Saccharobesus litoralis: one gene and its partner. The protein of the gene in region 2 binds, or shares a complex with, the protein of the main gene of each other region. Links are inferred from orthologs where the notes say so. Each region holds a gene or a part of one and is shown on either strand. Other genes may lie near its edges.

Region 1 (7,073 bases), 880 kb from region 2 along the record:
ACTTATACAAACCTTCTAAAGATGTGTTGTTAGCAGGGTCAATTTCAGATTCAATTATTAACTGAAAAGACGCTAAACCTGGTTCCAGGCAAAGGTTCGTGTCTGACAGTTGGTATTGCTCAGGTGTTAACACTTGGCCATTCAACGAAACTTGCAACAGATTTTGTTGTTCACCATCAAGTACTAATACATTAGGTTCTAAACTCGTCGTTGCTTCATTTTTAACATAATCAACGACAGAAATAACTTTGGTTTTATGATCATCTAACTCAATCGTTAATTCGACTGATTTAACCAAAAACGCAGGAGAACGGTAATCTTTTAAATATTTAGCTTGTGGGTTGGCATTTTCAGTTTTCATAATTAGTTCCACGATACATAATTGAAAAAGAGCCTTAATTCAAGGCTCTAAAAATACAAGATAAGAAATTAGGAAGTTGAAAAAACGTCTTGAGAACCAGCTTGCACGGAAATTTCTCCATACTCAACTTTGCCATTGACTAATTTATAGGGCATATACACCACAACGGAATAGCCCGACTCATGATCAAGATAAACGGCAATCGCGTCAGTTAACGTTGAATCCGGCAATTGCAGTGCGACATCGACAGCAACCGCCGTAGCTTTATACATTTTTTTATTAGCAGCCGAGCGTAATTGTTCACTCAACTTTTGCTGCAATACGTCACTGTCCGGATGTTGCTCATCAACAACATTATTTTCAATTGCGGATATACTGACTATTTCCCCATCGGGTTTCATCGCGCCAGCAAAAGGGTAAAATTCCCCTAAAGATATAATTAAGTCTTCTGCAACGGGTATTACAGAGTCTAATAATTGCTGGGTGTCGTCTCCACCATCGATCATGCTATATACTCCTAAAACAGGTTAAAACACGCCAACTAGGTTTAAAAACACAAAAATAATAATGCAAGGTGCAATAAATTTAAGTGTCGCATACCAAAGTTCAAACGCTTTACCTTTTAAATTTAGTTCAGTTTGCAAAAATTCTCTGTTTAAAACCCATGCGACAAATAATGAAATCAACAGTCCGCCAATCGGCAATAGTAGCTTGGAGGTAAAATAATCTAACGCGTCAAAAATTGAGGTTTGCCAACCTGCAATATTTATATGTGCCCAAGAATCTGAAACAAAACTATAGATAGTTCCGACACCCAATAACCAAAGTACGCTAGAAGCTGTCACAGCCGCTTGCCAGCGTTTCATGGCGAATCGTTCAACTAACCAAGCAACAGAAGATTCTATGAGTGCGATTGCTGATGTAAAAGCAGCAAATACCAACATAATAAAAAAGACAGTGCCAAATGCGGTTCCCATTGGCATTTGTTCAAACGCTATGGGCAATGTTTGGAAAATAAGGCCAGGTCCTGCACCAGGCTCCATGTTGTTAGCAAAAACAATGGGGAATATGGCTAAACCCGCGATTAAAGCAACTAAGGTGTCAGCAATGCTAATCCAAATAGAGCTTTTAATGATTGAAACATCTTTAGGTAAATAAGCACCGTACATAATCATGATGCCAGAAGCCAAACTGAGTGAGAAAAAAGCATGCCCTAATGCTTCTAATGCACCGTCTATCGTGAGTTTGGAAAAATCTGGAGTAAACATAAAGCTAAACGCTGAAGCAAACTCCCCCACTTTAGCCGCATAAATGGCAATAACAATTAATAAAGCAAACATAATTGGCATGGCGTAACTAACCGCTTTTTCTAAGCCTTTTTCAACACCACGTCCAACCACAAAAGCCGTTAAAGCCAAAATCACCCCCGACCAAATCATGAGTTCGTTGGGGTTACTGATAAAAGAACCAAATATTTCACCGACTTGCTCTGGTGTCTTATCAATAAATTCACCTGAGGCCGATTTAAAGATATAGGCAAATGCCCAGCCCGCGATGACCGCATAAAAAGATAAGATTAAAAAGCCTGCCAATACTCCTATCCAGCCACTAATAACCCAAAAACGAGACGCTTTAACTTTTCCAACTAAAAATTGTAGCGACGCCCCAGGGCTTTGCCGGCCTGATTTACCAATCAATACCTCAGCCATCATGACGGGTATACCAATCAATAAAATACAAAGTAAGTACACTAGTACAAATGCACCACCACCGTTCTCTCCCATAATGTATGGGAATTTCCATATATTACCTAAACCAACTGCGGCGCCTGTAGCAGCGAGAATATAAGTAAAACGGCTTGACCATTGACCATGAATAGAAGTTTTGGTATTGCTCATAATTTTATAATTGTTATTGAGTAAGGTGAGAAAAGAAAACCTCCATGAACGGAGGTTTTTAATAAAAATTTATCTAGCAGCTAGCTTTTGTGGTTTACCTAAATCAATGTAATCAAAAGTTATATTAGCAGCTTCATCAAGCAGAGGATCTAACTCGTTTAAATCATCAGGTAAGTCTTCTAACTTTTTGACAGGTTCTTTACCTAACCGTGCTAACCGCTCATTTGCTCGTTGTAGTCGCTTGGCTTCAACTTCGTTGCGACGTTTTATTTTTTCTTCATGCACTAAAGTTTCAAACTTTCTGTCTTTGGTTTTATTGTACTCTTCTATATCCTCGTACAAATACGCAAATTCAGGATTACTTTTAATACGATTTTTATAAGCCACATCTAGCTTAGCTATTGTCGAATTTAAACTACCCAGAATCTCATAACTAGCGGGTTTAATTTTATCCCACGGTAATGCGTTTTCCGCTTTTGCTTCGCCCCACTCTGCAGGATCAATAGGAGATGGAAATTCAATATCTGGTTTTACGCCTTTATGCTGAGTAGAGCCACCGTTAATTCGATAAAATTTGGCAAACGTATATTGAATATAGCCAAGTTTATTAGCAAAAATATCGTAACGTTTATTCAGTGATTTATGTTGCTGAACGGTTCCCTTGCCAAATGAGTTTTCACCGATAACAATTGCACGGCCATAGTCTTGCATAGCCGCAGCAAAAATTTCTGAAGCCGACGCACTATAACGATCAATCATCACCATTAAAGGCCCACCATATACCAGCGATTTGTCATGGTCTTTATGTACATCAATACGATTAGCCATATCTCGTACTTGAACAACAGGGCCAGATTTAATAAATAAACCGCTAAGCATAATAGACTCAGGTAACGAGCCACCACCGTTTCCGCGTAAATCAACAATAACGGCTTCAACTTTATCTTCTTTAAGCTTATCTAGCTCTACCCGTACGTCAGCCGTTAAGTTGTTGTAGAAGCTAGGAATTTCAATAACACCTAACTTGCGACCTTTGTTAGGCCCCTCTTCCGGTGTATATACTTTAGAAATTGCCTTGCGATCTTCTAACTTGATCTTATCGCGAATTAATACAACTTCAGTTGGGTGATTGTCAGCTGAGTCTCCTTTGAGGATCTGCAACCTAACTTCAGTACCTTTTGGCCCTTTAATCAATTCAACAACATCATCTAGTCGCCAGCCAATAACATCAACAATGTCTTCATTTTTTTGACCAACGCCGACAATTTTATCTTCAGGTTTTAATTTTTCAGAGCGATCCGCTGGACCACCAGGAACCAATGAACGAATAGTCGTAAAATCATCTTCAAGAGACAATACAGCACCAATACCTTCCAATGAAAGGTTCATTTCCATTTGGAAACGATCCGCATTTCGTGGCGATAAATAGCTTGTGTGCGCTTCAATGCTTCTGGCAAACGCATTCATGATTAATTGAAACGTATCTTCACTTTGCCCTTGAGTAATACGTTTAATGGCTGCGTTGTAGCGCTTTGACAGTAATTCTTGAATTTCCTGCCATTCTTTTCCGGCTAGTTTAAGGTTAAGAGCGTCGTACTTGACTCGTTGGCGCCAAAACTCATTAAGCTCTTGTTCAGTTTGAGCCCAAGTTGCATCTTCTCGATCGTAATAATAGGCATCGCCTTGTTTAGCAAAGTCCATTTTTTGATCAAGTAACTGTAACGCATAAACATAGCGCTCATAGCGTCGTGTTTGATTCAGTAAAAAAATTTCGTAAGCAAATTTTAAATTGCCATTTTCAAGGCCTTCATCAAATTGCTTTTCGTATTTTCTTAATTTATCAATGTCACTAGCTAAGAAAAATTGCTTGTTAAAATCAAGCTGCCGGATATAGCGGTTAAAAACCTTAGTTGAAAACTCATCATTAGGATAGATGCGTTTATAATGAGAGCGAGTGAAGTAGCTATATATACGCTTACTGGCTAGTGCATGTTGACTTTCTTGTTCAAGAGCAGGCAGGTCTTCAATGCTCAACTTGGCATCGAGTGCCGCAACTTGGTATGTTAAACAACTCGCAAATAATCCTATCAGTATGCGTTTAACTCTAATCATTCAGCTCGCTACTCCTAATTGCCTTTTTACTTAACGATTTTGCTTTTTTCGGTTTTAACCGTAAAGCCTGTATTGGTCACAACAACCACATCATCGCCATTAATTTCTTTAATAGTGCCTTCAATTGGGGCACGCCCCATCGAAACTAACACTTGCTTACCTTCAAAGATACCGGTATCGATAGTACGACGTTTTTTCACTTTTACGTCTACCGCTTTACCTTTTGGTGAGCGTTTAATATTCAGTTTAGCCCCTTTAGGCTTATTTGCGCCATCATTTGGACGTTTATCACGACGAGGCGCACGCTGCTTGCGTTTTTCAGCGGCTTTTTGTTTGCTTTCAGCTAATGTAGCCTTAGCATGCTCAACATGCTCTTGCTCAATATCTTCAACTTCGTTACCGTCAATATCAACACGTTTTGCTCCTGGTTGAATAGACTCCAAATAACGCCAGCTCGAAGTATATTTACGTAAAGCTGTACGTAAAACAGTACGCGATACGCGGCCTTCTTGATCAACTCTTTCAGCTAAATCTTTAAAAATACCAATTTTGATTGGCTTCGCCTCTCCTTTAATAGAGAAACATTTAGGAAATTGCTCAGCTAAATAAGCAATAACTTCATTAACATCTTTTATTTTGTTAGTTACTTCAACATTGTCCTCAGTTGTTTCAACTTGAGTTGTAGTTTGCTCTTCTACAGTTTGTTGTTCTGTAACGTTTTCGTTTTGTTGCATATATTTTTTCACCAATAGCGTGACTAAAGGCGGTCAGCTAAAAACTGCGCCACCCAATCTGAAATTTCGTCTTCGTTTTCGAATTCTGTGAGATACTCATTCTGTGCTAAAAGTTGACTAGCGTTAACCAACAGCTCAGCGAGTTTGTCAGGACTAATATCTTGGTCAGCTTGATCAAAGATCATATGCAAAACCAGATTTAGATTGTCTGAGGCTAGCTCGGCATTATCGTGCCAATTTGCTAGCTCTTGTGGTTCGATTAAATAATCTTGAATGATTACAAATTCTTTCAACGTCGATAACCTAGAATGTCATTATTTAGGCAGTTAACGACTCGGGAAATCCCGTTCATCAATTGCATAGAAACACTTAATTATTCAGCAAAAATGTTTATTTTTGCTTTCAATATCAAGTAGATTCCAATTAAGCGCCTAAATTAACCGGAACGCCCGGAAAATAAAACCGTTTTTTACGTTTTTTTAACTAATTTTAATCTTCGATATAGTTTAACGACATATCTGCCGTACCTACAGCGATTTTCCTGTGGAATTTTACCAATCCATCACAGTTTTAATAAATGGGATAGTCAACTTTCTCTGCTCTGCCAACGACTGCGCATCTAAACTATCTAAGCATTCGATAATACTCGCAATATCTCGACTTAATCTATGATGGATATATTGCGCTACATCGTTAGAAATACTCATCCCTTTACAGTTTGCCCGAAACTGTAGTAATCGAATTTGCTGTTCATCGTCGAGCTCTTTTATCTTCCATGTTTCGCCCCATTCCAAACGTGACTCCAAATCGGCCAAACTAAGCTGGCTTTCTCTGGCTGAAAATTGACTACTAAAAATTATTTTATGCCCTTGCTCAATTACGCGGTTTACCAAATCAAACAATGCTTCTTGCCATACCTGACTTTTTTCAACTAACCCGATGTCATCAATACACAGTATATCTGCCGCTTCCATACCAAACGTAATTTCAGGTTGCATATTAATAAATGAAGCAACAGGTACATATTGACAACGTAAACCCAGTTCGGTGCCCATTTGGCACACGGCTTCCAAAAGGTGGCTTTTACCTAATCCTGCGGAGCCATGTAGATAAAACAAGCTGTCAGAGGGGGCGCATAATTCTTTAGCGACGAACCGCTTTAAAGCATCAACTAACGCCTCGTTCTCTTCTACAAAAAAGTTATCAAACGAGCGAAGTTTATCAACGGCAAAATCTATTGTTAACTGACTAGTCATTAATTTTCAGTATTTGTCCAAACAAAATAATGTTCTGTTGGCATTTCCTCACCAAATTCAGGTTTAAACGGCCTAACTCTTTCATCTAAATCTAACGCGGTAAATACATCAAGTGCTTCACCAAGTAATTCAACTTGGTATTGAACACCCAGACCATTAATTTGATGCACGCGCGCTTGTGACACAGACGACAATGAATTCAAAAAAGATTCCACGGTTAATGTCGCTTTCATACCCGCTACATTACTAAATGTAAGATATAAATAATTTTGATCGCCCCGAGCCGCTTGCGCCGCAACAGCATATTGTTCACCTATCGCATCGGCAATAGCATGGATCGCTTCTTGGGTAACCTGTTGCGCTGACGTCCCACTAACTTCAAGTGTCATAGGCGATGCTAAATTATATAAGGTAATTTGAGCCAACCAACTGGCGTCAACCAAGGTGTTAATATTATCATCTTGCTGGAACACCTTAATAGCAGAGATAACATCTGGGTCATAACGAGCACTGGCTAGCTTAATCGGCTCTTCAAATTTACCCCAAACATCCGACGCACTGATCATGGTTGCATCATCAAAATCCATTAACGGTGCAATCATTGGCAAACCCCGCTCTTTAGCAATCGGCCGCAGTACATCAACGTAAAACGGATTATCTTCATTCATTATATCACGTTCAAAACCTTTGCCTTGAGTTGCTATCCAAACCA
Region 2 (6,934 bases):
GTGACGCCCAATAGGCTTCATGGCTAATATAATTCCAATTTTCTCGGTAGCGTCCGACACTAGTCATGTTGAAAATATTAAACGGTAAAGTCCAACTTTGATGTAAACCCAGTTCATACAAGCCGGAGTTTTGCCGCGAATTAGCTAGTATATAACCATCTTTAAAATCTTTGGTTTCGTAAAATTGCTTTAAATATTTTGAAGAGAATGTCGCGCCTGACCACAAGTCTAATTCCAAGCGCGCAGCCAACGCCACGGAAAAGTCCAAAACCCCGACTTCGGTACCTACGGTGGAGTTGACGTCTGGCGATAAGGTGATCCTAGGCTTAAACCACGATGAATTTTGTTTTTGCTCACCGATCCAATTGACATTGGCAGTTTGACTTTGTCCCCCTTTGATCACGCGTAAGCCAGTTGATGTCGAGGTTTGCTGTAGAAAAGCATGATATTGGGCAAACTGACCACTGTAACTTTCTGCAACTAAGCCATTTTCAGTGATCTCTAATACAAACTGGCTTTCTTTGCTGGCTGTCACTTCATTAACCAAGGTGCCTAAAATGTAACCAACTGCATCTAAACGGTTACGACCAAATGTTGATAAGGTCGTCGCCCGAACAAATACCTTATTGTTAACATCATATCCTACGGAGATATCTTCCAGACCAAAGTCAATTAAGCCTTGTTTAAAACTTTTTAATTGCTCAAATAAACGGTTTTCTTGTTGACCTGACAATACTTGAACTTGAGTACGAGCTGCATTGCTTTGTTGAATTTCATATTCACTGCTATGCGCTAAAGATGTGGGTATTGATGAGCCCATAGGCAAGGTAAAGCCAATACCGTATGAAACATTATCCGTTAAATCTTCATTACTGGATGAAGTAATAATAGACGCATTAAACTGTGCTTGATTATTTAACCATGCCAAAGGTGTAGAAAAAACCAAACCAGTATGTGTATCAGCCGCATCATAATCGGCTTGCAGTTGTAACCATTCAAAGGGTTGATAACGTATAGAGCCAAACTCACCGTTCATTCTGCCTAACAGTGAATCACTTTTTGCTACGCCAGCAGAAATAGACAGACTGTCATCAAACAAGGACTTAGACAGCACAACATAATCAGCACCATAATTATTGGCGGCACCGCCTAAATCCTGTGAGCCAATCGCTAAACTAAACCAATCCTTGGGAATAAAGCTGGCTTTTAACTTGATATTGGCTGATAAATCAGACCCTTTACCCAAATCACTTGAATAACTGGCATTGCGCCCGCTCACTTCTAAAAAGTCATATAAACCAAAGCTATACACAAAGCTATGGTTATCCAAATAACGATTACCACGCTCAACCGGCTTCGAATAAAAAAAGTTAAAACTGCCAGGCTGTAATGTGTTGGCAGACGGCGTATTGACAGCCCCAGTGATCCCTTGAAAATTTATTTTTTCATCAACAGCTAAACAAGTATTAGTCAACAGGATGCTGGTGATCCCCAAAGTTAAAGCGAGTTTTTTCATTATCGTTATTCTATTTTACAAAATGTGAGTCGTTGTGAATTGGTATACAACACAGAGGCTTAGTTTCGTTTATTGTTTCACTAATAAACCATGTGCCAGATCTCTATAAAAATCACTGGAAGGCAATATGTTAAAGCAAGCAAACTGACAAATTTCTGTTTGTCGTGTATGTAGCACATTGACTCAAGCGCAAAGTCCTAAACACACCTTACCTTTGACTATTATCGGCTAATTCGCTCAGCAAGTTAATAAAACTAGCCAATCGTTATGCTATAAGGCATAAAAAAACCCGCCATAGCGGGTTTTTATTCAATCAGTAAAAGTGATTATTGTGCACCAGTAGCACCAGTACCTGTACCACCAGTAACAGTATCTTTAACTTTGTCTACTTCGGCTTTAGACTCATCAACTTTCGATTTAACTTCATCTGCAGTAGGCACTTTAACTTTTGTATCTAAAGTAGAGTTAGGGTTACTTGCCACTATCGCATTTACTTTAGCGTCAGCTTGGGTTTTAGCTGTCTGAGTAATTTGACCTAAAGTCGTAGATGATTTATCTGAACTACCTTTAGTGACCGCTTGAGAAACAGTAGAAGTCACTTTCTTGATAGCCGCCGCTAACGTAGCTGGCGCGTCTTCATCTGCATCTACCTTAACACCAATTACACTAGCTAATGAAGCGTTTACAATTGATAATGCTTTAACTGTATCATCAGCTTCATCAAATTTACTATCACCAGCTGTTGCGTTAGGAATTTTAACTTCAAACAAGTTAACAGAACTTGCTGTAGTAGTATCAATACCCAGTACAGTTGCAACTGACTTAGATGCAGTATCTGTCACTGTTTTGAAAACTTCTTTTGTAGTAACATCTTTTAGGCCATCAATACCACCACCAAGTTCAATCAAGGTATCTGTTGCAGCAGTCGATAATGCAGAAGCACTAGCCGTAACTGTCGCATCAACACCCGGTAGAGGAGTTTCAACAAAAGCCACTGTTTTTAATTCCAAGCCAGATAAGTCTTGAGTGTCAGTACAACCGTCAAAGTCACAATCCATCTTTGTTACGCCTGGCACAGCAAACATACGCACCATGACAGCTGTACCTTGATCTTTTTCTGGGACAGTAAAAGAATAATCGCCATCATCATTAGTTTGCGCAGTACCGATATAACCTTGAGTACCACTTAGATCAGCACCATTGTTAGTACTAACGGTGTTCGCACATTCTTTTGGGTTAACAGCACAGATTACAACCGTTGCCTGCTTTAAAACACCTTTAGTCGCAGTACCACTTAATGTAACTACTGCTGTAGGTGTAGTATCGGTATTACCAAAATCAGTTGAATCAACACATGCAGTTAATGCAAGTGAAGCAGCGATAGCTGCAGCAGCAGTTGTTTTTTTGAATAGGGATTTCATTTTATGAGCTTCCTTGTAAAAAATTTTTTGATTAGGAATTAGGTTTTTGTCTACTCAATTAAAAAACACTTCCAACAAATATGCAAGCCTATTTGATGGCAAGTATGTTAAACATTGTAATTAATACGCAAAATTAGACTAAATAACTAATTAATAACAAATTTTTTCTGCAATTCCGTTATTATTTTTACTCCTAAGTTTAGATCTTTTGCTTTTAACAGGTCATCAAACGACTTGATTCCCCCATTTTTATCCCGCCAAGCAATAATCGCTGCCGCGCGCTTTTTACCAATAAGCTTAGGTATTCTTAATTGCTCAGCCGTAACTTGGTTAATATCAAGCTTTTGTTGCACTTGCTTCACAATATTTTGCGCTTTTTGTATATCGCTATTTTGCGCAATTGCACTTTGAGAAAGTAGAACAAATGTCAGACTGAAAATACAAGACGTGAGAGTTTTAACTAGCATAGGTTTATCCTTAAATTTTTAAATCCAAAAAGTTATCAATATATAACGTTTTAATGTAAGGTGTTTAGTGATTAACGCCACAAACACAATTTACCCCTCAATTAAAATATATAAATTACTTTTCTGCCAGTTTTAATTTGCTAAAAGTGAGCGATAATTTCTTGTAATAGGTTGGGTATGTAATTCCATAAAACTCACATTAGCCCACGGCTTAATCGCCTGAACTGATGAGCCATGACAGGTTTGACTGGCAAATAAGCCGACACTCTGATTAATAGATTGTTCTAATTCCAAGGATCCGCTTTGGATCTGCAACACAAATCGCTCGCCTTGCTTAACCAGCCAATTATTCCAATCCAAATGCTCACGCAACATACCGGCCCATGGTATCGAATGTTGAATAAAATCTAGCGCTTGTTGCTGATTAGCAAACGACAAGGCCTTATCGATTATCACCACATTGGCGCCTAAGCGTTTAACTTGTTGATCTTTTGGTAACTGACAAACCCTAGCTTTTATCTGGCTAGCCAATTCATACTCATCTTCAAAACCGAGCAAATGACCTATTTCATGTTTAAGTACATGTCGATCAGCCTGCTGATTTAAATATATCCCTCGCCCTTGTACATAAGATTTTTTCTTCTGTGGCATTGCTTGCCAAGTTAACGTGTAAGGAGGGGTGATAGCCGTTACAGAGCTCTCAGCTTGTTCTGCCACGTGTTGCGTGTTCTTGCTACGCTTGTTCTTTCTTTGTATCTCTTTTCCCTGCCTATCTTTTTCCTGCATTTCTTTTCCCTGCACAGTGGCTCCCAACCCCCAACGATAACTGGCAATACAAATATTAAATAATTTAAGCTTGGTCTGATTGATCGTTTCATTTAACAGTGAGTCTAGCGCTTTTAACTGCCATGGGTTTTTCGCATAAACATGCAACATTAATTGACAAGCAGATCCATTCTGAAAATGCGCACTAGATACAGGATTAGAATATTCATCAACTAGCAGTGATATTCGCTGTTTAAGGCTTAATAAAAATTCATCGCGAATGTCTGTACGAGCCAATACGCGTTGCAGCATGGCTTGCCAGTACGGCTCTGCTAGCCCAACAGCCACATAAAGCTGATAAATTTGTCTTTCCTGTTCAGAAAATGTATTTGCTTTAACAAAGTTATCTAACTCACTAAAAGCTTGAGAATCAATTAGTTGCGAAACGCGAAAACGCAGGGCCGGTAAATAATTTTGCTCAATTGCCTTTGTTAGCCAATAGTGACTTGCGGTTGTAGACTTATTGGCTTTTTCCGTAAGCGGTTCATCTACTAATAATTGATTGGCTTGATTAGCAGATAACTGATTACTAGATGTTTGATAGCTTGATGCTTGATTGCTTGATGATTGATTGCTTGATGATTGATTGCTTGATAATTGAAAATAAGAAGCCTGATAACCAGATTTTAGGTACTTTGCTAACTTAAACTGGGCATCAGGGTTTCCTAAGCGAGCAAATAGCTCCAGCCAAGTTGCAACGTGTTTGGTAACTTGACTTTGCTTAAATTGTAGTTGCGCCTTGTTGGCTGGATTATCCAATGTTAGGCGTTTAAGCTCTTGACGAATGTTAGCCGCGGAGCTGAAATGTGGTAACCTAGGTAGTTTATCGACTTGTATATTAAATGTGTTGTCTGAATCAAAAATCAACGCACGCTTAATATACTGTGCTATTTTATATTCTGCTTGTTGACTAGCCAAGCCAAGGTCTTTACAGCCAATAAAAATAAAGCAACACAATACACAAAGGCTGTAGCGCCTCAGCTTATCAGTTTTTTGAACTATTAATACGGGTAAGTTCCAAGTTAGCGTATCTATGTTCAACATATTCATAAACATTGGTGGCTAAAGCGAGCTTAAAGTAAGTTTCTGCCATTAATGGCTCATTAGTTTGCTGATAATATTTGGCAAGGTAAAAATAAGCTTCACAAGCCTGTTTCGTTAAGTCAACCTCTGCTGAATTGAGGTGACGTAACCCTGTAATAAAATCGTCTGGTGACGACTTACCTAAGTACAAATCGATTACACTTATTGCCCAATTATTGGGATCAAGCTGGGCTTTAGCTTGTTGCAGTCCCTGATATGCTTGCTCGGCATTGACTTCCCTTTGGGCCAAATAAAGCCAGATTACGGGGTACGGGTCTTGTGGTTTTTCTTTAATAAAGGCTTGTAAATCATCAACCGCCAACTCATAACGCTTACCGTAATACAGCGCAATGCCACGATTAAGATACGCAAAACTATGCCCAGGCTTGAGTTCTTGCACCGAATCAAAGGCATCGTAGGCGTTGGCAAAGTCTTGTTCTAGCGTGTAGTAAATACCAATATAATTATAGGCTTCAGCTAAATTCTGTTTAAGCCTTAATGCTTGGTTAAAATCGAAATGAGCTAACTGGTTAAGGCCTATTTCGTCATAGCGCCGCCCACGTTGAAAATACACTTCAGCTTGCTGCTCTTCAGTCAAATTGACATGACCTAAAATATCAGACAAACGTTTAATGGCTAGTTGCTGCTGGGTAGAAACTTGCAGCGGTTTAACAAAGAGCATCTGCTGCTCATTATTTTTAGGTGTACTGTTACAGGCCGCTAAACTGATAATAAGCATTAGCATGGCGCCCAACTTAAAATACATATAGTGTTTCTTGTTAGTAATGACCTCTATAACGTCACTATACAAGCAGAAGACAAGATTGTCAGTGCTACAAAAACAAAAAAGGGAGCTAAAACGCTCCCTTTTACAATCGAGTATTAAAATTAATCGATTATTCAGCTACTTCAGGCTTTTCAACTGCCGCTTTCATGCTTAAGCGTACGCGGCCTTGACGGTCAATCTCAAGTACCTTAACAGTGACTTCTTGACCCTCTTGAATGTAATCTTGAACTTTTTCAACACGCTCTTCAGAGATTTGTGAAATATGAACAAGACCTTGTTTACCCGGTAACACTTCAACAAAGGCACCAAAGTCAACGATACGTACAACTTTACCTTGATAAACTTGGTTCACTTCAACTTCAGCAGTAATTTGCTTAATGCGCTCCATTGCTGCTTCTGCTTTAGATTTATCAGTTGCTGCGATCTTAACTTTACCATCGTCTTCGATTTCGATTGTGGTTTCTGTCTCTTCAGTAAGCTGGCGAATTGTTGCGCCACCTTTACCGATAACATCACGGATCTTATCAGCGTCAATCTTCATCTCGTATATGCGAGGCGCAAACTCAGAAACTTCTTCACGGTGACCAGAAATCGCTTCATCCATAACATTCAAAATATGTAAACGAGCCGCTTTTGCTTGGTTCAAAGCAATCTGCATGATCTCTTTAGTGATACCTTCAATTTTGATATCCATTTGTAACGCTGTAACCCCTTCTTGGGTACCCGCTACTTTAAAGTCCATGTCACCTAAGTGGTCTTCGTCACCTAATATGTCTGATAACACGACAAACTTGTCATCTTCTTTAACTAGACCCATAGCAATACCCGCTACAGA

The links.
Region 1: the proteins of nlpI (region 2) and prc are in contact, whole or in part, in a solved structure (PDB 5WQL), measured with the Escherichia coli proteins. The link is inferred for Saccharobesus litoralis from one-to-one orthologs.

The regions. Positions count from the first base shown.
Region 1 is NZ_CP026604.1:4,194,753-4,201,825, forward strand. Bases 1,851-4,777 are described here. They hold prc (carboxy terminal-processing peptidase), read right to left. Parts: upstream 4,372-4,777; coding sequence 2,329-4,371; downstream 1,851-2,328. Other genes in these bases: C2869_RS15370 (sodium-dependent transporter), read right to left, coding at 1,851-2,259; proQ (RNA chaperone ProQ), read right to left, coding at 4,398-4,777. In the rest of the region: pepN (aminopeptidase N), read right to left, coding at 1-361; C2869_RS15365 (hypothetical protein), read right to left, coding at 430-867; more of C2869_RS15370, read right to left, coding at 889-1,850; more of proQ, read right to left, coding at 4,778-5,105; C2869_RS15385 (hypothetical protein), read right to left, coding at 5,129-5,398; DnaA regulatory inactivator Hda, read right to left, coding at 5,657-6,361; C2869_RS15395 (DUF2066 domain-containing protein), read right to left, coding at 6,361-7,073. UniProt on the Escherichia coli protein: Involved in the cleavage of a C-terminal peptide of 11 residues from the precursor form of penicillin-binding protein 3 (PBP3). May be involved in protection of the bacterium from thermal and osmotic stresses.
Region 2 is NZ_CP026604.1:3,314,060-3,320,993, reverse strand. Bases 4,147-6,934 are described here. They hold nlpI (lipoprotein NlpI), read right to left. Parts: upstream 6,079-6,934; coding sequence 5,215-6,078; downstream 4,147-5,214. Other genes in these bases: pnp (polyribonucleotide nucleotidyltransferase), read right to left, coding at 6,209-6,934; C2869_RS11890 (hypothetical protein), read right to left, coding at 4,147-5,279. Outside these bases: C2869_RS11905 (YjbH domain-containing protein), read right to left, coding at 1-1,516; C2869_RS11900 (hypothetical protein), read right to left, coding at 1,843-2,937; C2869_RS11895 (ComEA family DNA-binding protein), read right to left, coding at 3,084-3,404; more of C2869_RS11890, read right to left, coding at 3,537-4,146. UniProt on the Escherichia coli protein: May be involved in cell division. May play a role in bacterial septation or regulation of cell wall degradation during cell division. Negatively controls the production of extracellular DNA (eDNA).